DNA from 2 places in the Pantoea sp. X-Soil-TKNS-1280 genome. Region 2 is predicted to be linked to the other one. Evidence: predicted binding sites of a transcription regulator. Region 2 holds the regulator's gene; the other holds the start of a gene.
What was found. The regulator ArgR, encoded in region 2, controls arginine synthesis, uptake and breakdown. The targets are predictions, from matches to a motif close to ANTGAATAAAAATACANT.
Positions count from the first base shown of each region.

Region 1: a site for ArgR is predicted at 7,531-7,548, ahead of argC (N-acetyl-gamma-glutamyl-phosphate reductase). Genes of this name have one in related genera too.

Region 1 covers NZ_AP035962.1:4,165,804-4,177,793, forward strand. The annotation lists gene fabR (HTH-type transcriptional repressor FabR) at 1-181, opposite strand, end outside; gene sthA (Si-specific NAD(P)(+) transhydrogenase) at 375-1,775, shown strand; gene oxyR (DNA-binding transcriptional regulator OxyR) at 1,758-2,675, opposite strand; gene argH (argininosuccinate lyase) at 2,938-4,311, opposite strand; gene AC6I8X_RS19475 (argininosuccinate synthase) at 4,385-5,602, opposite strand; gene argB (acetylglutamate kinase) at 5,627-6,403, opposite strand; gene argC (N-acetyl-gamma-glutamyl-phosphate reductase) at 6,422-7,426, opposite strand; gene argE (acetylornithine deacetylase) at 7,595-8,743, shown strand; gene ppc (phosphoenolpyruvate carboxylase) at 8,988-11,639, shown strand; gene AC6I8X_RS19500 (YdcF family protein) at 11,741-11,990, opposite strand, start outside.
Region 2 covers NZ_AP035962.1:3,871,895-3,883,884, reverse strand. The annotation lists gene aaeB (p-hydroxybenzoic acid efflux pump subunit AaeB) at 1-1,725, shown strand, start outside; gene AC6I8X_RS18030 (barstar family protein) at 1,900-2,169, shown strand; gene yhcN (peroxide/acid stress response protein YhcN) at 2,228-2,491, opposite strand; gene AC6I8X_RS18020 (YdgH/BhsA/McbA-like domain containing protein) at 2,592-2,864, opposite strand; gene yhcN (peroxide/acid stress response protein YhcN) at 2,953-3,216, opposite strand; gene argR (transcriptional regulator ArgR) at 3,707-4,177, opposite strand; gene mdh (malate dehydrogenase) at 4,608-5,543, shown strand; gene mscM (miniconductance mechanosensitive channel MscM) at 5,577-8,909, opposite strand; gene asd (archaetidylserine decarboxylase) at 8,924-9,820, opposite strand; gene rsgA (small ribosomal subunit biogenesis GTPase RsgA) at 9,901-10,950, opposite strand; gene orn (oligoribonuclease) at 11,053-11,601, shown strand; tRNA gene AC6I8X_RS17980 (tRNA-Gly) at 11,921-11,990, shown strand, end outside.

The DNA.
Region 1 (11,990 bases), 290 kb from region 2:
TAAGACCCAGTTCATCCACATCCCGGAAATGACGGTAAAACGAGGTGGGCGCAATGCCCGCTTCGCGAGCAACCTCTCTCAGGCTCAGGCTGGCGAAACTCCGTTCTGCACTTAACTGACTGAAGGCGGCTTCAATCAAAGAACGCCTTGTACGTTCTTTTTGTTGCGCTCTGACGCCCATTCTCTCTGCCCTGTGAGTAATCAGGCAGGCACTATAACAAACTTTGCCGCCGCCAGTGCCGCAAAGTTTGTGAACGCCTGTGAACCTCACGCTTTGTCAAAATCAGGCAAAAATCGCTGTTAGAATTCAGAAGTGCGCGGCGAGATGTTAGAATCTCGTTGTAAAAATGTATAGAAACATAGGACGTACTGGTATGCAAAAGTCTTACGATTACGATGCCATTGTGATTGGCTCCGGTCCGGGCGGTGAAGGTGCGGCCATGGGGCTGGTGAAGCAGGGAGCGCGCATCGCAGTGATCGAACGCTACCATAACATCGGCGGCGGTTGTACTCACTGGGGCACCATCCCTTCCAAAGCGTTGCGTCATGCTGTCAGCCGTATTATCGAGTTCAATCAAAATCCCCTTTATAGTGACCACACCCGACTTCTGCGCTCCTCCTTTGCAGATATCCTTAACCACACCGAAAACGTCATCAGCCAGCAAACTTCGATGCGGCAGGGTTTTTACGAGCGTAACCGGTGTGAGCTCTATCAGGGCGATGCGCATTTTGTTGATGCCAACACCATCGAAGTGGAACAACCGGATGGCACCCGCGAACGCTTAACCGCAGAAAAGTTTGTCATTGCCTGCGGGTCGCGACCTTATCATCCGAATGATGTCGATTTCACCCATCCACGTATTTATGACTCCGATTCGATACTCAATCTGCACCATGAACCGGGCCACGTCATTATCTATGGTGCCGGGGTGATCGGCTGTGAATATGCCTCCATTTTCCGTGGCTTGAACGTCAAGGTTGACCTGATCAACACCCGCGATCGTCTGCTGGCGTTTCTCGACCAGGAGATGTCGGATTCGCTGTCTTATCACTTCTGGAACAGCGGCGTGGTGATTCGTCACAACGAAGAGTTTGAGAAGATAGAAGGCGTGGACGATGGCGTCATCATTCACCTCAAATCCGGTAAGAAGGTGAAAGCAGATTGCCTGCTGTACGCCAACGGCCGTACCGGTAATACCGATTCACTGGCGCTGGAAAATGTCGGTCTGGAGGCAGATGGTCGTGGTTTGCTGAAGGTCAACAGCATGTACCAGACGGCACAGCCGCATATTTATGCGGTCGGTGACGTGATCGGTTATCCGAGCCTGGCTTCAGCTGCCTATGATCAGGGGCGCATCGCTGCTCAGGCCATTATCAAAGGCGAAGCCACCGCACATCTGATCGAAGATATCCCCACCGGGATTTACACTATTCCGGAAATCAGTTCAGTTGGGAAAACAGAACAGCAGCTAACCGCGATGAAAGTGCCGTATGAGGTGGGACGTGCACAGTTCAAACACCTGGCGCGTGCGCAGATTGTCGGGATGAATGTCGGTAGCCTGAAGATCCTGTTCCACCGTGAAACCAAAGAAATTCTCGGCATTCATTGCTTTGGTGAACGTGCGGCGGAAATCATTCATATCGGCCAGGCCATCATGGAGCAGAAAAATGGCGGTAACACGATTGAATACTTCGTGAATACCACCTTTAACTATCCCACGATGGCCGAAGCCTATCGCGTTGCCGCGTTAAATGGCTTAAACCGCCTGTTTTAACGTGTTATCGAGATAGCTCTGCATGTGGGTTTTGATCGCTTCTGCCAGCTGCTCATAGCGGCTGCGCAGAGGCGAGCCGGGACGATAGACCAGCGCGATGGTGCGCTGAGGCACTGGCTTATAACACGGCAGATAACATACGCCATCACGCACGCGCTCGTTCGGCACCGCCAGTGCAGGCAATAAGGTGATGCCACTTCCGGCAGCGACCATATTGCGCAGTGTTTCCAGGCTGGTAGCACGGAAATGGGTGTCTTCATCAGCGCCCGCTTCAAAGCAGAAACCCATCGCCTGATCGCGCAGGCAGTGACCATCTTCCAGCATCAGCAGCTTTTCACCGGCCAGATCCGACATGGGTACACGATCGCGATCGTGCCACGGGTGATCCTCATAGATCGCCAGTTTCATCGGCTCGTCAAACAGCGGCACCTCGATAAAGGCTTCGCTCTCTTTCACCAGCGCCAGAATTGCACAGTCGAGTTTGCCGCTATCGAGTTGTGACAATAGCTGCTGCGTCTGCGCTTCGTGCAGATACATTTCAAGCTTGGGAAAAGTCTGATGCAGCATCGGGATGATTTGCGGCAACAGATAAGGCCCGGTGGTGGGGATAAGCCCAATGTGCAACGGCCCGGACATCGTTTCGCCCTGCTGGCTGGCCATCTCCTTCAGCACCTTTACTTCACGCAGCACGGTGCGCGCCTGATCCACCAGCAACAGCCCAGCCTGGGTAAACAATACCTTACGGCTGGTGCGCTCCAGCAGCATGACGCCCAGTTCATCTTCCAGCTTACGAATTTGTCCGCTCAGCGTAGGCTGGCTGACATGGCAGGCATCCGCTGCACGGCGGAAATGACGGTGCTCCGCAAGCGAAACCAGATACTCCAGATCACGAATGTTCATTGATATCCTCCGAACCACGATAGCCCGTGGCGATAGATAGAATAGCAATGAACGATTAGCCCTATCAAGCCACTGACAGGAATAATACGTGCCATCTGAAGCAATGATGAAGAAAGGCTGAGAAGACGGAGCAACACCTGCAATCAGTCTGATAAATCACTGAGTTGGCCGGAGTGCCTGCTCTTTGATGATGTGCCTATAAAATAATGAAATTCCGAAGCTAGAGGTTGGCGGGCTATCCATAGCCCGCTTTTTTTTTGCCTTAGCTCAGGCGTTGCTGCGCTTCCTGAATCGCCAGCGCCACCTGCTGTGGTGCCACGCCACCACGGGCGTTACGCTTATCCAGGCAGGATTGCAGCGACAGAATTGGATAAACATCCTCTTCAATCACCGCACTAAACTGCTTCAGTTGCGCCAGGCTTAACGCTTCCAGCGCCACGCCCTGTTTAATCGCTTCTACCACCGCTTCACCAACGATATGGTGCGCTTCACGGAAGGGTACGCCTTTAGCGACCAGATAATCCGCCAGCTCGGTGGAGTTCGCATAGCCCTGCTCCGCCGCTTCCTGGCAACGTGGACGTTTTACCTGAATACCGTCCAGCACCAGCACCGACATATGCAGGCAGTCCAGCCAGGTGTCGAGCGCATCGAACAGGCCTTCTTTGTCTTCCTGCATATCTTTGTTGTAGGCCAGCGGCAGGCCTTTCAGCGTCATCATCATGCCAGTCAGCGCGCCCTGCACACGGCCACATTTGCCGCGAATCAGTTCCAGCGCATCCGGGTTTTTCTTCTGCGGCATCAGTGAAGAACCGGAAGTCACTTTGTCCGACAGCTCCACAAAACCCGCTTCGCCGGTGTTGAAGAAAATCATGTCTTCAGCAAAGCGCGACAAATGCACCATACCGATGGATGCATCAGACAGCAGCTCCAGCACATGGTCGCGGTCAGAAACGGTATCGAGGCTGTTGCGGGTGGCAGAAGCAAAACCTAACCAACCGGCCAGCTGCTGACGATCGATTTCGTAGGCAGTACCGGCCAGGGCGCCGCAGCCCAGCGGGCTCACGTCAAGACGCTTCAGGGTGTCCTGTAAACGGCTTTCATCACGCGCCAGCATTTCGACATAGGCGAGGCACCAATGGGCAAAAGTTACCGGCTGGGCGCGTTGCAGGTGGGTATAGCCCGGCATCACCGCGTCCTGATTCGCCTCTGCCGTTACCACCAGCGCTTTTTGCAGCTCACGCGTTGCGTCCAGCAGCACCGCAACCTGCTCTTTGCACCACAGTTTTAAATCGGTCGCGACCTGGTCATTACGGCTACGGCCAGTGTGCAGCTTTTTACCCAGCGCCCCGACTTTATCAATCAGTTTGCCTTCCACCCAGCTGTGGATGTCTTCGGCATCGCTCTGCAGAATTTGCTGCGGATTAGCACGCACTTCGGCCAGCAGTGCCTGTAACGCCGCTTCCAGCTGCTGCTGTTCGTCGCTGCTCAATACATTGACCGTGACCAGCGCTTTTGACCAGGCGACAGAACCGATGATGTCCTGCTCCGCCAGGCGATAGTCGAAACGCAGCGAGTCATTGAATTGTTTGAACCGTTGGTCTGCTGCCTGGGTAAAGCGTCCACCCCAAAGTGCCATCTGAATACTCCTGAATGCTGTTAAACAAAGGGCGGCCCGAAGCCGCCCTTGTGAATGTGTCGTTCGCGCGGAATTACTTTTTCTGCTCGTTCAGCGCACGGATGCGTGAAGAGAGCGAGAACAGACGGATAAAGCCGCCCGCGTGACGATGATCGTACACTTCGTCTTCGCCGAAGGTAGCAAACTCTTCCGAGTACAGGCTATTAGCGGATTTCTTCTGAATTGCGGTAGCCTGGCCTTTGTACAGCTGCAGTACCACTTCGCCGTTAACCAGCTCCGCCAGCGACTCGGCAGCTGCCTGGATAGACTGACGCAGCGGCGCAAACCAGCGACCATCATACACCACGTATGACATTTCCTGGCCCAGCTGCTCACGCCATTTGAAGCTGTCACGGTCCAGAACCAGCTGCTCAACCGCACGCAGGGCGTTGACCATGATGGTGCCCCCTGGGGTTTCATAGCAACCACGGGATTTGATCCCCACCAGGCGGTTTTCCACGATGTCGATACGGCCTACGCCGTGCTTCGCACCCAGCACATTCAGTTTTTCCAGACAGGCGAACGGGCTGAGCTTCTCGCCATTCACCGCCACCACGCGACCTTTTTCTACGGTCACGGTGACGTTTTCCGGCTGATCCGGCGCTTCCAGCGGATCAACGGTCCACACCCAGCAATCTTTGTTCGGGGCGTTCCACGGGCTTTCCAGCACGCCACCTTCGGTGGAGATGTGCCAGGCGTTCTCGTCACGGCTGTAGATTTTTTCCAGCGACGCGGTGGTCGGGATGTTGCGCTCTTTCAGGTAGTCGAGCAGCGCTTCACGTGAACGCAGGTTCCATTCACGCCATGGAGCCACCACTTTCAGCTGCGGTGCCAGCGCAGTATAGGTGGTTTCAAAACGTACCTGGTCGTTACCTTTACCGGTCGCGCCGTGGCACAGGGCATCGGCACCCACTTTCAGCGCCAGCTCAACCTGTGCTTTAGCGATAATCGGACGCGCCATGGAAGTACCCAGCAGGTAGGTGCCTTCGTACAGCGCACCGGTCTGCAGTACCGGGTAAACATATTCACTGATGAACTCTTCACGCAGGTCAACCACGTGGCACTCAGAGGCACCTGATTGCAGTGCTTTCTTCTCAACGCCATCCAGATCGGCTGGGTCCTGGCCGATATTCGCCACGAAGGCCACCACTTCACAGCCGCCGTAGTTCTCTTTCAGCCATGGAATGATGGCAGACGTATCAAGGCCGCCGGAGTAAGCCAGAACAATTTTTTTGATGCCTTGCGTTTGCATTTCGTAATCCTTGAATCAGTGTCGTTAAGCGAGAATCCGGGTGCCAATCGACACGCCGTTGAAAAGGGTTGGCAGCTGTTCAGCATGACGCCAGCTGGCAATATCCACCGGGCGACCCAGGGTACGTGCCGCATCCAGCGCTGCGTTAACTTTAACGATCATGCCATCGGTAATGATGCCCTGAGCAATCAGCTGCTCGGCTTTTGCTGCGGTCATTTCCGCAATGCGCTGACCTTTGCCATCCAGAATGCCGCTGACATCAGACAACAGTACCAGATCCGCACCAATGGTTGCTGCCAGCGCGGTCGCCGCCTGGTCCGCGTTGACGTTCATCAGTTCACCCGCGTCGGTGATACCGATGGAGCTGATCACCGGCATATAGCCTGCGCCCAGCAGCGTATTGACCAGCATCGGGTTACCTGGCGTCGCGTTACCCACATGGCCCAGTTCTTCGTCGAACTGCGCAACATTGACCAGGCCAGCATCACCCAGGCATAAACCTACTGCATTGATGCCATATTTCTTCGCCCAGGCCAGCAGAGTTTTGTTGGCCGTGCCTGCCAGGGCACCGGTAATAATGTCAATCTGATCGGCTGGCGTCACGCGCAAACCGTTCTTCTTTTTCACCGGCAGTGCGAGCTTCTTCATCAGCTCATCCACCAGGCAGCCGCCGCCATGCACGATGATCAGCGGACGCTGATATTCGGTGCGGTACGCCAGCAGTGCATCAAACAAACGGGCCAGCGCTTCTTCGCTGTCCAGCAGGACGCCACCCAGTTTAATAATCAGAGGATTGGTCATGGTTTACTTACTCGCCCGTTAAATCAGAGACAGCGTTTCGGGGAAGCCGAAACGGATATTCAGACACTGCACCGCCTGGGAAGAGGCACCTTTCAGCAGGTTGTCTTCAGCGGCAACCACAATCAGGTGCTCACCCTGCACGGCAAAACCGATATCGCAGAATGGCAGGCCGACCACGCCTTTCAGCGCCGGAACACCCTTCTTATAGAGACGCACCAACGGTTTGTCATGGTAGGCGTTGTGGAAGGCTTCCGCCACATCCTGTTCACTCACGCCAGGCTTCAGGCGGCAGGTAATGGTGGCGAGAATGCCGCGCGGGAAATTGCCCAGATGCGGCGTAAAGATCACCGGCGTGCCGAGGTGGGCAACAATTTCCGGATGATGACGATGATTGAAGATGCCATACGGTTGCAGGCTGACTTCGCAGAAGCTGGTGGTGACGCTGGCTTTGCGTCCGGCACCGCTTACGCCACTGGTGGCATTGATCACTGGCCACTGCGCTTCATTGAGCAGGCCGGCTTCCACCAATGGTTTCAGCGCCAGCTGTGAAGCGGTCGGATAGCAGCCCGGCACCGCCACCAGCTGTGCTTCTTTAATTTTTTCGTGCTGCCATTCGGCCAAGCCGTAAACCGCTTTATCCAGCCAGTCACCGTGCTGATGGGTGAAACCGTAATATTGGGTATAGAAAGCATCGTCGTTAACGCGGAACGCACCGGAGAGATCGAAGACCACGCAACCCGCTTTCAGGAATTCCGGTGCCAGATCGTGGCTGACTTCATGCGCCGTGGCGAGGAAAACCACATCGACTTTATCCGCCCATTCAGCCGCATCACTCAGCGGCTGCAACGGCAGGTCGATAATCCCTTTCAGCTGAGGATGCAGATCGGACAGTAACTTTCCAGCATCCGGGCTTTGCGCTGAAACCGCTAAAGCGGTTATGTTCATATGCGGATGGCGATTCAGGTAGGTGGCAAGCTCTACGCCAGCATAACCACTGGCACCAACGATCAGCGTATTCAACATCAGGCTGTATACCTTATTACAGTCACACGTTCCGGGTCGCGGCCTTGCCCCGTTGCCCACGATGCCGTTTGCAGAAAATTTACTGTTCACATGCAGACGACGTTAATGTATTTTTATTCACTATTAATGCATGAATATTGATACATCCTAACCCAAGGACCGTCAACAGTGAAGACAAAATTACCACCTTTTATCGAACTCTACCGCCAGCTGATTGCCACACCGTCGATCAGTGCTACTGACGCAGCACTCGATCAGAGCAATGAAACTTTAATCAATTTGCTGGCAGGCTGGTTTCGCGATCTTGGTTTCAGTACCGAGGTGCAACCGGTACCGGGTACGCGGCATAAATTTAACCTGCTGGCGAAGACGGGATCGGGCGCGGGTGGCTTGTTACTGGCGGGTCACACCGATACCGTTCCGTTCGATGATGGCCGTTGGACGCGCGATCCTTTTACCCTGACTGAGCACGACAACAAGTTGTACGGTTTAGGCACCGCAGATATGAAAGGCTTCTTTGCCTTCATTCTGGATGCGTTGCGTGACGTTGACGTGACCAAACTGAGTAAACCGCTCTACATTCTCGCCACGGCCGACGAAGAAACCACCATGGCGGGTGCGAAGTATTTTGCTGAATCCACCCAGCTGCGTCCGGATTGCGCCATCATCGGTGAACCGACCTCACTGAAACCGGTGCGCGCGCACAAAGGTCATCTCTCGAATGTGATTCGTATTCAGGGGCAGTCAGGCCACTCCAGCGATCCGTCACGCGGGGTGAACGCCATCGAGTTGATGCATGAATCCATCACCCAACTGATGCAGCTGCGTAATACGCTGAAAACGCGTTATAACCATGACGGTTTCGCCATTCCTTATCCGACCATGAACTTTGGTCATATTCATGGTGGCGATGCCGCCAACCGCATTTGCGCCTGCTGTGAACTGCATATGGATATTCGACCGCTGCCGGGGTTAACCCTCAGCGATCTGGATGGCCTGCTGAATGACGCGCTGGCCCCGGTGAGTGAGCGCTGGCCGGGTCGTTTAACCGTCGGCGAGCTGCACCCACCGATTCCGGGGTACGAGTGCCCGGTCGATCATGAACTGGTGAAAGTGGTGGAGAAATTGCTGGGCACACCAACCGAAGTGGTGAACTATTGCACCGAAGCGCCGTTTATTCAGCAATTGTGCCCAACCCTGGTGTTAGGCCCAGGTTCCATCAACCAGGCTCATCAGCCGGATGAATTTATTGATACGGCATTTATTAAACCGACCCATGCGCTTATCACGCAGGTTGTGCATCATTTTTGTCACTGATGAACAATCGATGGGGCATTTCACTGTTTAATCAGCAAAATGCCCCGTCAATGTTCGGGATTTGATAATAAGAATAACTTATCTCGCTTCACTCTCGTTAAATTCTTTGAATTTCCATCATTTAGCAGCGAAATTTCGTCAGTTTAAGGCAATTGACGAACAGAGCGATACGTGGCTAGATAAAAGACGAAGTTATGCCCGTTGGGTATATAGATTAAAAAGACGATAAGGGTGTCAGGGTCACATGAACGAACAATATTCCGCAATGCGAAGTAATGTCAGTATGCTCGGCAAACTGCTCGGGGATACGATAAAGGATGCACTGGGAGAGAACATCCTCGATAAGGTGGAGACCATCCGCAAACTCTCTAAGTCATCCCGTGCCGGAAATGACACTCATCGTAAGGAACTGCTGTCCACGCTGCAAAATCTGTCCAATGACGAGCTGCTCCCCGTAGCGCGTGCATTTAGTCAGTTCCTGAATCTGACCAACGTGGCTGAACAGTATCAGACCATTGCGCGTAGTGGCGACGGTGCGAATAACCCGGAGCTACTGAAAACCACCTTTGATCGTCTGAAACAACAGAAAGACCTCAACGAAAACGATATCCGCGCGGCAATTGAATCGCTATCGCTGGAGCTGGTGCTCACGGCGCACCCGACTGAAATTACCCGCCGCACGCTGATTCATAAGCTGGTCGAAGTGAACAGCTGCCTGCAACAACTCGACCATAGCGATATCACCGGGTATGAGTACAACCAGGTGATGCGTCGTCTGCGCCAGCTGGTTGCTCAGGCCTGGCACACTGACGAAATCCGTAAATACCGTCCAACCCCGGTCGATGAAGCCAAATGGGGCTTTGCCGTGGTGGAAAACAGCCTGTGGGAAGGCGTACCGGCGTTTCTGCGTGAGCTGAATGAGCAGGTGGAAGAAACCTTTGGTATGCAGTTGCCGGTGGATTTTGTCCCGGTGCAATTTACATCATGGATGGGCGGCGACCGCGACGGTAACCCGAACGTCACTGCTAAGGTGACGCGCCAGGCGATGCAGCTGGGTCGCTGGAAAGCCGCCGATTTGTTCCTGCGCGATATCGGCGTGCTGATTTCTGAGCTGTCGATGTCCGAATGCAGTGACGAAGTGCGTGAACTGTGTGGCGACCCGGAAGCGCTGGAACCTTATCGCATGATTCTGAAACGCATCCGCAGCCAGTTGATGTCCACACAAGCCTATATGGAGCATCGTCTGAAAGGCGAGCGTCTGCCGCGCCCGGCCGATTTACTGGTCTCCAACGATCAGCTGTGGCTGCCGCTGTATGCCATCTATCAGTCGCTGCAACAATGCGGCATGGGCATCATTGCCAATGGTCAGTTGCTGGATACGCTGCGCCGCGTGAAATGTTTTGGTGTGCCGCTGGTGCGTATCGATCTGCGTCAGGAGAGCACCCGCCATACTGAGGCGCTGGCAGAGGTAACTCGCTATCTCGGCCTCGGTGATTACGAAAGCTGGTCAGAAGCTGATAAACAAGCCTTCCTGATCCGTGAACTGAATTCCAAACGTCCGCTGTTGCCACGCCAGTGGGAGCCGAGCGACAACACCCGCGAAGTGCTGGATACCTGCAAAGTGGCAGCAGAAGCTCCGCAGGGTTCGATTGCCGCCTACGTGATTTCGATGGCGAAGATGCCTTCCGACGTGCTGGCAGTGCATCTGCTGCTGAAAGAAGCGGGCATTCCCTACGCCATGCCGGTGGCACCGCTGTTTGAAACCCTCGACGACCTGAACAACGCCAACGACGTGATGAGTCAGCTGTTGAGCATCGACTGGTATCGCGGCTTTATTCAGGGCAAACAGATGGTGATGATTGGCTATTCTGACTCGGCAAAAGATGCCGGTGTGATGGCCGCCAGCTGGGCGCAATATCAGGCGCAGGACGCGTTGATCAAGACCTGTGAGAAAGCCGGTATCGCCCTGACGCTGTTCCACGGACGTGGCGGCTCCATCGGGCGTGGCGGTGCACCGGCGCACGCAGCGTTGCTGTCACAGCCACCGGGTAGCCTGAAAGGCGGCCTGCGCGTCACCGAGCAGGGTGAGATGATTCGCTTCAAATACGGCCTGCCGGAAGTGACCATTGCCAGCCTGTCGTTGTACACCGGGGCGATTCTCGAAGCCAACCTGATGCCGCCACCGGAGCCGAAAAGCGAATGGTGCGACATCATGGATGGTCTGTCAGCCCACTCCTGTGCGATGTACCGTGGCTATGTGCGTGAGAATCCTGATTTCGTACCCTATTTCCGCTCAGCTACGCCGGAGCAGGAACTGGGTAAACTGCCGCTCGGCTCACGTCCGGCGAAACGCCGTGCCAGCGGTGGTGTGGAATCACTGCGTGCTATCCCATGGATTTTTGCCTGGACGCAGAACCGTTTGATGCTGCCCGCCTGGCTGGGTGCAGGTGCCGCGATTCAGAAAGCGATGGAACAGGGCCACCAGGATCAGCTGGAGACGATGTGCCGCGACTGGCCATTCTTCTCTACCCGTCTCGGCATGCTGGAGATGGTGTTCTCGAAAGCCGACCTGTGGCTGGCGGAATACTACGATCAGCGCCTGGTCGACAAATCCCTGTGGCCGCTGGGCCAGCAGCTGCGCGAACAGCTGGATGCGGATATCAAAGCGGTGCTGACTATCGCTAACGATGCGCATCTGATGGCAGATCAACCGTGGATTGCTGAATCCATCGCCTTGCGTAACGTCTACACTGACCCGCTTAACGTGCTGCAGGCTGAACTGCTGCACCGTTCACGCGCGCAGGAAGAACGCGGTGACGAACCGGATGCGCGGGTAGAACAGGCGCTGATGGTCACCATCGCGGGTGTTGCGGCGGGAATGCGTAATACCGGTTAAGTCCTCATGTCCTGTTGAGGACAAAAAATGCGCGGCGAGTGTTGCAAAACGCCCGTCGCGCATGACATTTGAATATCGTTTTTATTTCAACGCGTTAATTTTTATACACTCCCCCTTGTAAACGTCATCTCCAGCGGGTTAAACAACCCACGGAAAAACTGGTCTACTATCCTGATATTATTTTTATCTTCCGTGGTGTGATTATTATTTTTCAGGCGAGAAATCATCTCCGCAGATATGGACTCCATGGCATCAATGACGCTTTTATATTTTTCAACCACCTCTGTATCTTTTTTCTTTAATCCTTTTGCCATTGTCTGGATAGTATCTACCGTGCTATCAAAGAACGAG
Region 2 (11,990 bases):
ACCATTATGATCGCGACAGTGCGTGCGCCCGTAGTGATGCTGCTGTTGTGCTGCCTGTGGGCCGGGCTTTGCGTCTGGCTCTCTTCACTGATCAAAGTCGAAAATTCCTATGCCCTCGGTCTGGCTGGTTACACTGCGCTGATTATTGTCGTCACCGCCGATGCCAGCGGGGGGTTGACGCTGGCACCGCAGTTCGCGGTGGAACGTTGCAGCGAAATCGTACTGGGTATTCTCTGCGCCATTCTGGCGGACATGATTTTCTCACCGCGGTCGATTAAAAAAGTCATCGACCAGGAAGTGGATGCGTTGCTGGTGGCACAGTACAAATTGCTGCAGCTGTGCGTTGCGCACGGTGATAAAGACGAAGTCGATAGAGCCTGGAGCGCGCTGGTACGCCGTACCACCGCATTGAACAGCATGCGCAGCCAACTGATGATGGAATCATCGCGCTGGCAGAACAGCAACCGTCGTTTGCAGATGCTGAATACGCTGTCGTTAACGCTGATTACCCAGGCGGCCGAAACCTTCCTGATCCAGAATTCACGTGCGGATTATATTCCGCCGCAATATCGCCTGTTGATCGAGAAAGAAGTCAGCAGCGTTGATGATGTCCACAAGCGTATGAAGATTATGCGTCGGGTGATTGGTGTCAGCAGTAAAACCTCGCCGCTGACGCTGGCCAGCTGGGTTGGGGCTGCGACTGAATACCTGCTGCTGATTAATGGTGTGAAAAGTAACAGCCGTATCACCACGCTGGAAGAGGGCATCCTTGAACGTGAAGTGGTGATTCAGGCCCGCTCTGCCGAAACCCATCATGCGATGATTAACGGCGTGCGCACTTTTGTCGCTACCGCGCTTGGCTCGCTGTTCTGGCTCTATACCGGCTGGACTTCCGGTAGCGGTTGTATGGTGATGCTGGCGGTGATCACCGCACTGGCGATGCGTATGCCAAACCCGCTGATGATGGCGAAAGACTTTTTGTACGGTATGACTGTCGCGGTACCACTGGGTGCGCTGTACTTTATCTACATTATGCCTGCCACTCAGCAAAGCATGTTGCTGCTGTGTATTGCCATTGGTTTGCTGGGCTTTATTGGCGGCATCTTCGTGCAGCGCCGTCAAATCGGCACGCTCGGGGCGCTGATCGGTACGATTAACGTGCTGGTGCTCGATAACCCGATGAAGTTTGAGTTCAACGTGTTTCTCGATAACGCACTTGGTCAGGTCATTGGCTGTTTTGTGGCGATGATGGTGATTCTGCTGATTCGCGACAAATCGAAAGAACGTACCGGACGTAAGCTGCTCAACCGCTTTATGTATGCGGCCGTGTCGGCCATGACCACTAACCAGGCACGTCGCCGGGAAAACCATCTTCCCGCGCTGTATCAGCAATTGTTCCTGCTGCTCAACCTGTTCCCGGGTGATATTAATAAATACCGTATCGCCCTGACGCTGATTATCGGTCATCAGCGCTTACGCAATGCGGAAGTCCCCATCAATGCTGATTTGTCGGCTTACCACCGTCAGCTGCGAGCCACTGCAGACCAGGTTATTTCGACGCGCAGTGATGATAAACGGCGCGTCTATTTTGAGCGGTTATTGCAGGAGCTGGATATCTACCAGGAAAAACTCCAGCAATATGCGGCACCAGGCAGCGTGACCGAGCCAGTGAAACGGTTAGCCGCTATGCTGAGTAAGTACCGCAACACATTGATTCAAATCTAAAACGAGCCGCCGCGTTTATCGCGCGGCCCGTTGTCACAAAACCCCCGGATAATGCCATCTATACTTTCCTGACAGAATGCAAACTGGCGGGAGAAGCAGGGATGCCCCCTTCTTTTGCCGTGACGCATTCATTTCAACGCTTTAATCAGTAGTGGCACAGAGAGGATCGTCATGATGAGAATCGAACGTTTTGATTTCGATGAAATCGTCGATCAGGCGCACTTTTTCCGGCAGTTCAGCGACCGTTTTGCGCTGGCGGATTTGGCGATTATTGATCTGGACGATCTCTGGGAAGTGGTGACCGGCGATCAACTGCCGTTGCCGCTGGAGATTGAATTTATTCACTTAGGAAAGGGACAGAAGCGCCGCTATGGCGCGTTGATTCTGTTGTTTGATGAAGCAGAAGAGGAGCTGGAAGGGCAGCTCCGCTTTAATGTGAAGTAACCACAAAAAGGGCCCCGGCGAGCGGGGCCAAAGGGTTCGTCAAGCAGTTGACGAGGAATTACTTATACAGTTCAGCAGTAATGTGATAATTGTCGCCAGTGCGGGCTTCAATCACTTTATAAGCGCTGGCACCCTGTTCATCGGCTTTCTGCGAAAGCTGAGCACGATAATCCATAGGCGCACCGGCAGTACCACTGATAGTCACTGTCCCCGCAGGCTGCATAGTCTGAGCCTGTTCTGCTGTGACCAGCTGTGCGGCAGACGCACCAAAAGCGAGGACAGAGAGCAGGCTGGCAGTTGCGATGGTTGTTTTGATTTTCATTGTATTCTCCTTTAGCAATCAACAACCTGCGGTGATAAGTGGGGAGCGGGTCGTCGATCTCTATCCTGGCGCCCGCAGGCGCCGGATAGTCAGTTAGCAATTATTTGTACAGTTCAGCAGTGACGTGGTAGGTGTCATTCTGATTGTTTTCAATAATGCGGTAGTGGCTGGCACCCTGAGCATCCGCTTTAGCTGACAGCTCCTGACGGATATTCATCTGGTCGCCATCACGACCACTTACGCTGATGGTTTGGTTCAGCGGTTGCAGATTCATGCTGTCTGCCTGTTCGTTAGTGATCAGGTTGGCAGCGCTGGCACCGAAAGAAAGAATGGAGGCCAGGCTCAGAACTGCGATAGATAATTTAGTTTTCATGATTCACTCTCCTGAATTTTGTCTGGCAACCTGAGCGCAACTGCGTCTCAAATGGGTTGCCGTTCATACTTGTCTTGTTTCAGCAAACTTATTTATAAAGTTCAGCGGTAGCGTGATAGGTGTTGTCATTACGCGCTTCAATCACGCGATAAGCTTTAGCACCTTGCTGGTCTGCTTTTTCACTCAGCTGCTGATGGATATCCATCGGCGAACCGGCAGTGCCGCTGACACTGATGGTGCCGGCCGGTTGCAGATTCATGGCCTGATCGGCATTGATAGAATCTGCGGCGAAAGCACCAAATGACAGGGCAGATAGAACGCTCAGGGTTGCGATAGTAGTTTTAACTTTCATGATTATTTCCTCGTCTTCTGTTTTTTCTCTTTTTATTCACTGTGATTTGCATCACGAAACAAGTATAGATCTAATCACCCATGAAATTAATATTCAGCTAATAATGTTTGGTTGTTATTCTTTATCCTTATGACAACTTTTAATAACTGAGTGTTATAAAAACCGCCTGGTTTCTGTCCAATGGCTGTTAATTACATGTAAAAACAAAGGTCTATGTCATTTTATCTTTCTGTGCGAAATATACCGGTTGATCCAGCTGGCTGGTACGCAGTAAGTGGGCAATACGGCTAATCCTGGTATGTAAAGCAGTGTAAAATAGCGCGAAAGGTTAAGCAGGCTAAAAGGTCCTACCAATCATCCAGAGGGGTGAGAACTGACGGGAATATGCTTAATGCATTGTTTCCTGAGTGTTTTGGCAAAAGCGCGACGGCTGGAGGGGAAGATAGCAGGATTGTTACCGGCAGGTAATCTGCCGGTAGCAGGCAGGGTTTTATAGCTCTTGTTCGAATAAAACCAGGATAGCGTCGTGCAGTTGCTTCACGGTAAAGCTACGCGCGGGGGTAATAAAGATGGTGTCATCACCGGCGATGGTGCCGAGGATGCCTTCCGCCTTGCCGAGAGAATCCAGCAGGCGGGCAATCAGCTGTGCGGCGCCAGGACTGGTATGAATCACTACCAGCGCATCGTTATAGTCGATATCCAGCACCAGATTTTTCAGCGGGCTGGTGGTGGTAGGGACACCCAATTCGGCTGGCAGACAATACACCATCTCCATTTTCGCGTTGCGGGTACGCACTGCACCGAACTTAGTCAGCATACGAGAAACTTTTGACTGGTTGATATTCTCGAAGCCGTCTTCCTGCAGCGCCTGCACAATTTCGCCCTGAGAGCTGAATTTCTCTTCTTTCAATAGGGCCTTGAACGCCTTGATCAGGTCGTCCTGTTTAGATGGGTTTCGCATAGGTTACCAATAAAAAGAGGGATGCATCGGGCAACAGGCCCATGGCAGATAAATTATTATGCATTTAAATGAATTTTTATGCAATAAACCAGGTGGGAATTTCGCCGGGAAAACCTGCGGGGCGGCGATCATAACAGAGATTTCCCGCTGCGCCAAAATCGCGGGGTGGCACGCAAAAGCGAAGGTTGCAATGTTGTTATATTATTGAAGTGGTAACAACAAAATGACTGATCATTGCCGACCCCTGTCTTCTGGCTGCGACCTATGATCATTCAGGCGACTTCTGAAGTGTGGATGTCTCGGGAGCCGAATTGCGGCGTCAGTGTTTATAGCGCGACGGGCCTTGTCGCTATCGCCTGAGAAGTTGATTACACTCGTAACCTGATGGAAACCCGGCATATCTCTGCCCCACCTTAATAAGGAGTCCAGGATGAAAGTTGCCGTTCTCGGTGCCGCTGGTGGTATTGGCCAGGCGCTTGCACTGCTGCTCAAGACCCAATTACCCGCAGGTTCAGCTCTCTCGCTCTATGACATCGCCCCGGTAACACCGGGTGTGGCTGTGGATCTCAGCCATATTCCCACCGCAGTGAAAGTTGAGGGTTTCAGTGGTGAAGATGCCACGCCCGCACTGAAGGGAGCCGATGTGGTGCTGATCTCCGCCGGAGTGGCACGTAAACCCGGCATGGATCGCGCCGACCTCTTTAACGTTAACGCAGGCATTGTCCGCAACCTGATTGAACAGGTGGCGAGCACTGCACCAAAAGCCCTGATTGGCGTTATCACTAACCCGGTTAACACCACGGTCGCGATTGCGGCGGAAGTGCTGAAGAAAGCCGGGGTATATGATAAGAACCGCCTGTTTGGCGTCACCACCCTGGATATTATTCGTGGCAATACTTTTGTTGCGGCGTTAAAGGGCAAACAGCCGGGCGAGATTGACGTGCCGGTGGTGGGTGGTCATTCGGGCGTCACTATTCTGCCGCTGCTATCGCAGGTAAAAGGCGTCAGCTTCAGCGAGCAGGAAGTCGCGGATTTGACCAAACGGATTCAAAACGCCGGTACCGAAGTGGTGGAAGCCAAGGCAGGTGGCGGTTCTGCGACGTTGTCGATGGGGCAAGCGGCCGCGCGCTTTGGTCTGTCGCTGGTGCGAGCCATGCAGGGCGAAGCCAATGTTGTGGAATGTGCTTATGTGGAAGGGGATGGTGAATACGCCCGATTCTTCTCACAGCCGCTGCTGCTGGGCAAAAACGGTATCGTTGAACGGCGACCGCTCGGGCCGCTCAGCGCTTTTGAGCAGCAGGCATTGATCGGCATGCTGGATACGCTGAAAAAAGATATCGCCCAGGGCGAGGAGTTTGTGAAGTAACCTGTAGCGGCGCGATTTATCGCGCCGCTACTTTTATAACCCACCTGATTTAAAATTCCGTGCTGCAGGTGCGCCATTGCTGGCTGGCGTCTTCTTGCCCGGCGTTTCCATACGCACCTGGAAAGGCGGGAAGGGCATTTCAATGCCGTGCGCGGCGAAACCATGCAGAATCAACTGATGCAGCTCATGACGCAGCGGCATGCGATGCCCCATTTCGGCAGCGTAAACACGCAGCTCAAACAGCTGAATCCCCTGCTGTAAATCGACAAGGAAAACATCCGGTGCGGGCATGTCCAGCACATACGTACAGCGCTCTGCCGCCTGTTTAAGCAGGTTTGTTACTTCGTCACTGTTCACCCCGGCGGGTGCGGGAATGGTCAGCACGACGCGTGTGACGGAGTCGGACAGCGACCAGTTAACGAACTGCTCAGTAATAAAGGCCTTATTCGGCACGATGATTTCTTTACGGTCCCAGTCGGTAATGGTGGTCGCACGGGTATTAATACGCGTGATACTGCCGGTGAGATCGCGGATGGTGACGGTATCGCCAATACGAATCGGCTTCTCGAACAGGATGATCAGGCCGGAAATAAAGTTAGCAAAGATTTCCTGTAAACCAAAACCAAGACCCACACCGAGTGCGGCGACCAGCCATTGCAACTTCGCCCATTCGATACCAATCATGGAGAAGCCAATCAGGCCACCGATCAGCATCAGCACATATTTGGTCAGGGTGGTGATGGCATAGCCAGTACCGGGCGTCAGATTCAGGTGCTGTAGCAGCGCCAGTTCCAGTAGTGCTGGCATGTTACGTACCAGCTGGGTAGTGATAATCAGCACCAGTATGGCGATCAGGACCGAGCCGAGGGTAATCGGCTGGATACTCTCCACCCCCTGAATTGTGGTACTGACATCCCACAGGCGGATATTTTCCAGAAAACCGAACGCCGAGTGAATTTCTGACCACAACACAATCACCGACACCAGCGCAATTAATGTCAGAAGGGAGCGTACCAGACGCAGCGACTGGGCGCTGATGGCGTCGAGATCGATAATCGGTTCGTCCGCTTCTGGCGCTTCGCTACTCCCGGCTGGCTGATCCTTCTCCTCTTCGCTACGTGCGCGGTTTGCCAGCATATCGGCACGGCGCTGACGGGCGCGATCAAAAGCGATACGGCGACGCTGAATCAGCATCCAGCGGCGGATAATGTGGTAAATCACCAGCAGGAAGAACCAGATGCCAACGGACGTTTCCAGACGTGCCAGCAGCGCCTGCGCAGTCGCCAGATAGCCGATGCAGGAGGCAAAGGCGGCGACCAGCGGGATGGCGATCATCAGATTCCACAGGATGCGATTGACGAAGTTATCGCCGTTACCTTCTTTATCCAGATATAGCGGAATACCTGCACGTTTCAGGCTGACGGTGACAATGCTCAATGCGCCGCAAATCAGGATGAAGCACAACCGCCCCAGCGTTGATGAGAACTCACGGTCCTCCAGATTAGCGAAGGCAATCAACAGCATGATCAGCGGCACAATCAGGCCGACGCTGAGTGAGTAATAACGCATCGCGCGCGCCACCCGCGTGTGCGGCCAGCGGAAATGCACCACAAACAGGCCATTTGGGCGGGCAAACGAGGCACTGATCATAAATGCCCACAGGAGCGGCAATGTGGCAGTAATACCGTCGCCGATTGCTACCGCGATCGGGTAGGGCCAGGCTTCCTGTAATCCATAACCCAGTGCAGCCCAGAGCACCGGTATCGGTACGGCCACCAGAATTGACCAGAACACCGTGCGCAGCGTCAGGCTGAATTGATCCTGTGTGACCTTGCCAACTTTGCTGGCGGCACGCGCCAGAAACGCATGGTAATGACGGCGCGTGCTGATGCTAAACCCAACCAGTAGCAGCGCACCCATGATCGGCAGCACGGTTTCTTTGCTGGTAAACATCATGGCCAGCGCTTTACCTAACTGGCCCAGCGTATCGAGTGATAGCAGGCGTCCCAGCGACTGTGCCACATCCACCGGGAAATTCAGGTCAACGGTGCTGACGTCAGCCGTCCAGAACAGATAGCGATGTGTGGCGTCGCGCACTTCAGCCAGCGCATCCTGCAACTGGGTATTGGAGACTTTAAGTTTGGTAATTTCCAGAATCAGCGTATCGCAACCGGAAATTAATGAGTTGAGCAACTCGCGCTGAGTTTTCAACTGAGCTTCGAGGATGCGGCTCTGCTCGCTGGTAAAGGGCGTGCCATCATCCTGCTTCTCTTTACGCAGCGTCTGCTGGCGCTCAAGCAAATCTTCATAACGCAGCCGCTGGACACGTAACTGGCCCATCTCGTTATCAATCTGCTGCGATTTCGGCACATCTGGCAGACGCGCGACCTGGGCGCGCAGCGCTTCACCCAGCAGGTTCGAGGCACCCAGCCATTGTGATTGCTCGCGCAGGGTACTTAGCGCCTGGCGTACCTGCAAGGTCTGATTGGTCGATAGTCGCTGCTGCGAAGCGACCAGATCCATGCGCTGTGCCTGTTGATTGAGATCGGCTGACAATTCACGGTTTACCCGGAATTGATCGCTGATGATGCTGGGCAGATCGCCACTGTTTTCTGCCAGTTGTTCGGTTCGTTCCAGCGCCTGTTCTGCTTCACGCTGACGTTGGTTATTCAGTTGATTACGCAGTGCCTGGAGATAGTTATCCAGCTGGGTCGCCTGGCGCTGATGTATTTCGGCACGCATCCGCGCCAGTTCCTGGCGATTATTGGCGGAGAGCTGCGCCAGCTCCAGTTCATCCACACGGGCTTTATTGGCGGCGTTTTCCGCCTGACGTGCGTAAACCTGCGCCTGGGCCTGCGGCGTCGTGGCTGCAGCGGCACCCTGTACACGGCGGTCGCTCTCGGTCATCGCGCGACGTGCTTCGGTTTGCTGCTGTGGTAACTGCGATAGCGAATCGCTGATTTCACGCGCCCGGTCCTGTTCCTGCTGAGCCTGGCGTCCCTCTTCCAGCAACTGACTGCTAACCTGCAAAATTTCCTGATCCAGCTCGGCGCTGCTCATATTACTGCGCACGGTTTTGCTGCTATCCGTCAGACTGGCGAGTTGCTGGCGCAGTTCACGCGCCAGTCGCGGGAAGTCATCAATCACCTGCTGATATTGCTTCGTGCGTTCCAGGGAGTCATCACGTTCAGCAAGAAAATTGAGCGCCGTTTCCAGTGTCTGAATTTGTTCGGTTTGAGAGGGGGAACTTTTCGCGGATTTGGCCGCGTCCAGTTCTTGTTTCAGGTCGCTGGCCACCGGGACAGTGGCAGCGAAAGCAGTGCTGCTGAACCACAGGCTCAGCAGCAAAATAAGAGAGGCACGCACTGGGAAATTCCCGCTTAGTCGGTGAGCGGGGCGGTTTCACCCGGCTGTGGCAGGGCGATGGCCAGCGGCTGACCGAGGCGGGTCTTGCTTTCGGCTTCCAGGCTTTCCGCCAGTTTGACGCGCTGTGGCGCAAACAGGTTGATGACCGTTGAACCCAACTTGAAGCGACCCATTTCCTGTCCTTTCAACAATACAACGGCTCCGTCATGGTCGGCTGCCGGGTAGTGCCAGCGTTTAATCACCCCTTCACGCGGTGGCGTAATCGTCCCGGCCCACACGGTTTCGATGCTGCCAACAATGGTGGCACCCACCAGAATCTGCACCATCGGACCGTGATCAGTATCGAACACGCAAATGACACGCTCGTTACGGGCAAACAGATTCGGGATGTTGCGTGCGGTTAACGGGTTGACCGAGTAGAGGTCGCCCGGGACATAGATCATTTCACGCAGGACGCCGTTACAGGGCATATGCACGCGATGATAATCACGCGGCGCCAGGTAAGTGGTGACAAAGTTGCCGTCCTGGAACTGCTGCGCCAGTTCATCATTACCCGCCAGCAGCGCCTGCAGCGTGTAGTAGTGACCTTTGGCCTGGAAGATCTGATCGCCTTCGATGCGGCCTAACTGGCTGATGGCACCATCGGCTGGCAGGGCCAGCAGCGTTGCATCGGGATCGATCGGACGTGCCCCTTCTTTTAATGGGCGCACAAAGAAGTCATTAAAGGTGCGATAGCTGGCAGTATCTGGTTTGCTGGCCTCAGCCATATCGACTTTGTAGTACCAGACAAAAATATCAATGACCGCTTTGGTCAGCCAGCCACCACGCCGACTGGCACCCCAGCCTGCGAGTTCGGTCAGTCCTTTCTTAGGCAGAATATGATTCAGGCCGAGTTTAAAACGATCAAACACCTTAGCCTCCTGGCTTTATTACGTATCGTTGAGACAAAAGGGGGCGGATTGTAGCAGCGCCCCGCGTGCCGTTGTACTCATTAATCTTCGCTGGCGGAAAAGTTTTTACGTGTTTTTACCTGCGCCATGCTTTCCAGAATACGGTGGTAGTTATCGAAACGGGAAATGTTGATGATCCCGTTTTCTACCGCTTCGCGAATGGCACAGCCCGGATCGTTGTCATGTTTGCAGTCGCGGAATTTGCAACTGCCAAGAAACTCACGAAATTCGACAAATCCACGGGTAATTTGTTCCGGCTCCAGGTGCCACAAGCCAAATTCACGTACCCCAGGGGAATCAATCACATCGCCACCGTGGGGGAAATGGTACAGGCGTGCGGCGGTGGTGGTGTGCTGGCCGAGACCCGAGGCATCCGAGATGTCGTTGGTCAGGATTTCGTCACCGGCAACATCCAGACCCAGCAAGGCATTCAGCAGGCTGGATTTGCCGACGCCAGACTGTCCGGCAAAAATGCTGATGCGGCCAGTCAGTGCGGCTTCCAGCTCGGCCAGGCCATTTTTGGCACGGCTGGAGACCATCAGCACGCGGTAACCAATATGGCGATAGATATCCATCTGCTCATCGACAAAGGCGCGAGCCTCGTCATCCAGCAGATCGGTTTTGTTCAGCACCAGCAGGGGCTCGATCCCCAGGGTTTCGCTGGCAACCAGGTAACGATCGATGATGTTGAGTGACAGTTCCGGCAGGATCGCTGAAACGATAATGATCTGATCGATGTTGGCGGCGATCGGTTTGATACCGTCGTAATAATCGGGGCGCGTCAGTACGCTGGTACGATCGTGCACAGCTTCGACGATCCCTTTGCCGCCGTTCTCATTCGCAGCACGCCATAAGACGCGATCGCCCGTCACCAGCGAACGGATGGTGCGACGGATATTACAGCGATGCACCTCACCCGCGCTGTCCTCGACGTCTGCGTGCATGCCGAAGCGGCTGATCACTACACCATCGGTTGCTTCCCCAAACAGGCTGTCATCCGGTTCCGGTTTTTCGTTCCGTTGCTTCAGACGACGCTCGTGGTTCGCACTCACACGACGTTGTTGACCCTTCGACAGTTTATTTTTGCTCACGCATCCTCTCACGCTTTCGCCAGGCTTCGCCCCGCTGGGCAAAACGTCTATGATACACCTTAATTTAGTCTAATGACGACTTTGGCAACGGGCGGAAAACGCATGACAGCTGGAAATGAAAACAATCTGATTTGGATCGACCTCGAAATGACCGGACTGGATCCGGAACGCGATCGTATTATTGAGATCGCCACGCTGGTGACCGATGCAAACCTGAATATTCTGGCAGAGGGGCCGGTGCTTGCGGTGCATCAATCCGATGCGCAGCTGGCGCTGATGGATGACTGGAACGTGCGTACTCACACCAATAGCGGTTTGGTGGAGCGTGTGAAAGCTAGCCAGTACGACGATCATGCTGCTGAACTGGCAACCATCGAATTTCTGAAACAGTGGGTACCCGCGAATACCTCGCCGATTTGTGGCAACAGCATCGGTCAGGATCGTCGCTTCCTGTTTAAATACATGCCGGAACTGGAAGCCTATTTCCATTACCGTTATCTCGATGTCAGTACCCTGAAAGAGCTGGCGCGCCGCTGGAAGCCCGATATCCTGCCAGGTTTCAAAAAGAGCGGCAGTCATCAGGCGTTGGATGATATTCGCGAATCGGTGGCGGAACTGGCTTATTATCGCGAGCACTTTTTGCAGCTTTAAGCGGGTCAGGGTGCGCAGGAAAACAGCAGGTTGCTGAATTAAGCAGCAAACGCGCGGAAAGCGCAAAATTTTGCTTTCAGGCTCTTGCGATGGAAAGGATTTCTCGTATAATGCGCACCCCGTACCGATGAAGAATTTCGGTATGGTACAGAGTCAGTTTTTAGTTTGCGCAGTCGCGAACAAATACAACGATGCAGCATCGAGTGTTTTTGTTTGCAACAAGGCGGCAACGGAACGAGTCCCTGGGAGCTTACTCAAGTAAGTGACCTGGGTGAGTGAAGGAAGCCAACGCAGTCGCAAACAAAAAGACGACGATGATGCGGGAATAGCTCAGTTGGTAGAGCACGACCTTGCCAAGGTCGGGGTCGCGAGTTCGAGTCTCGTTTCCC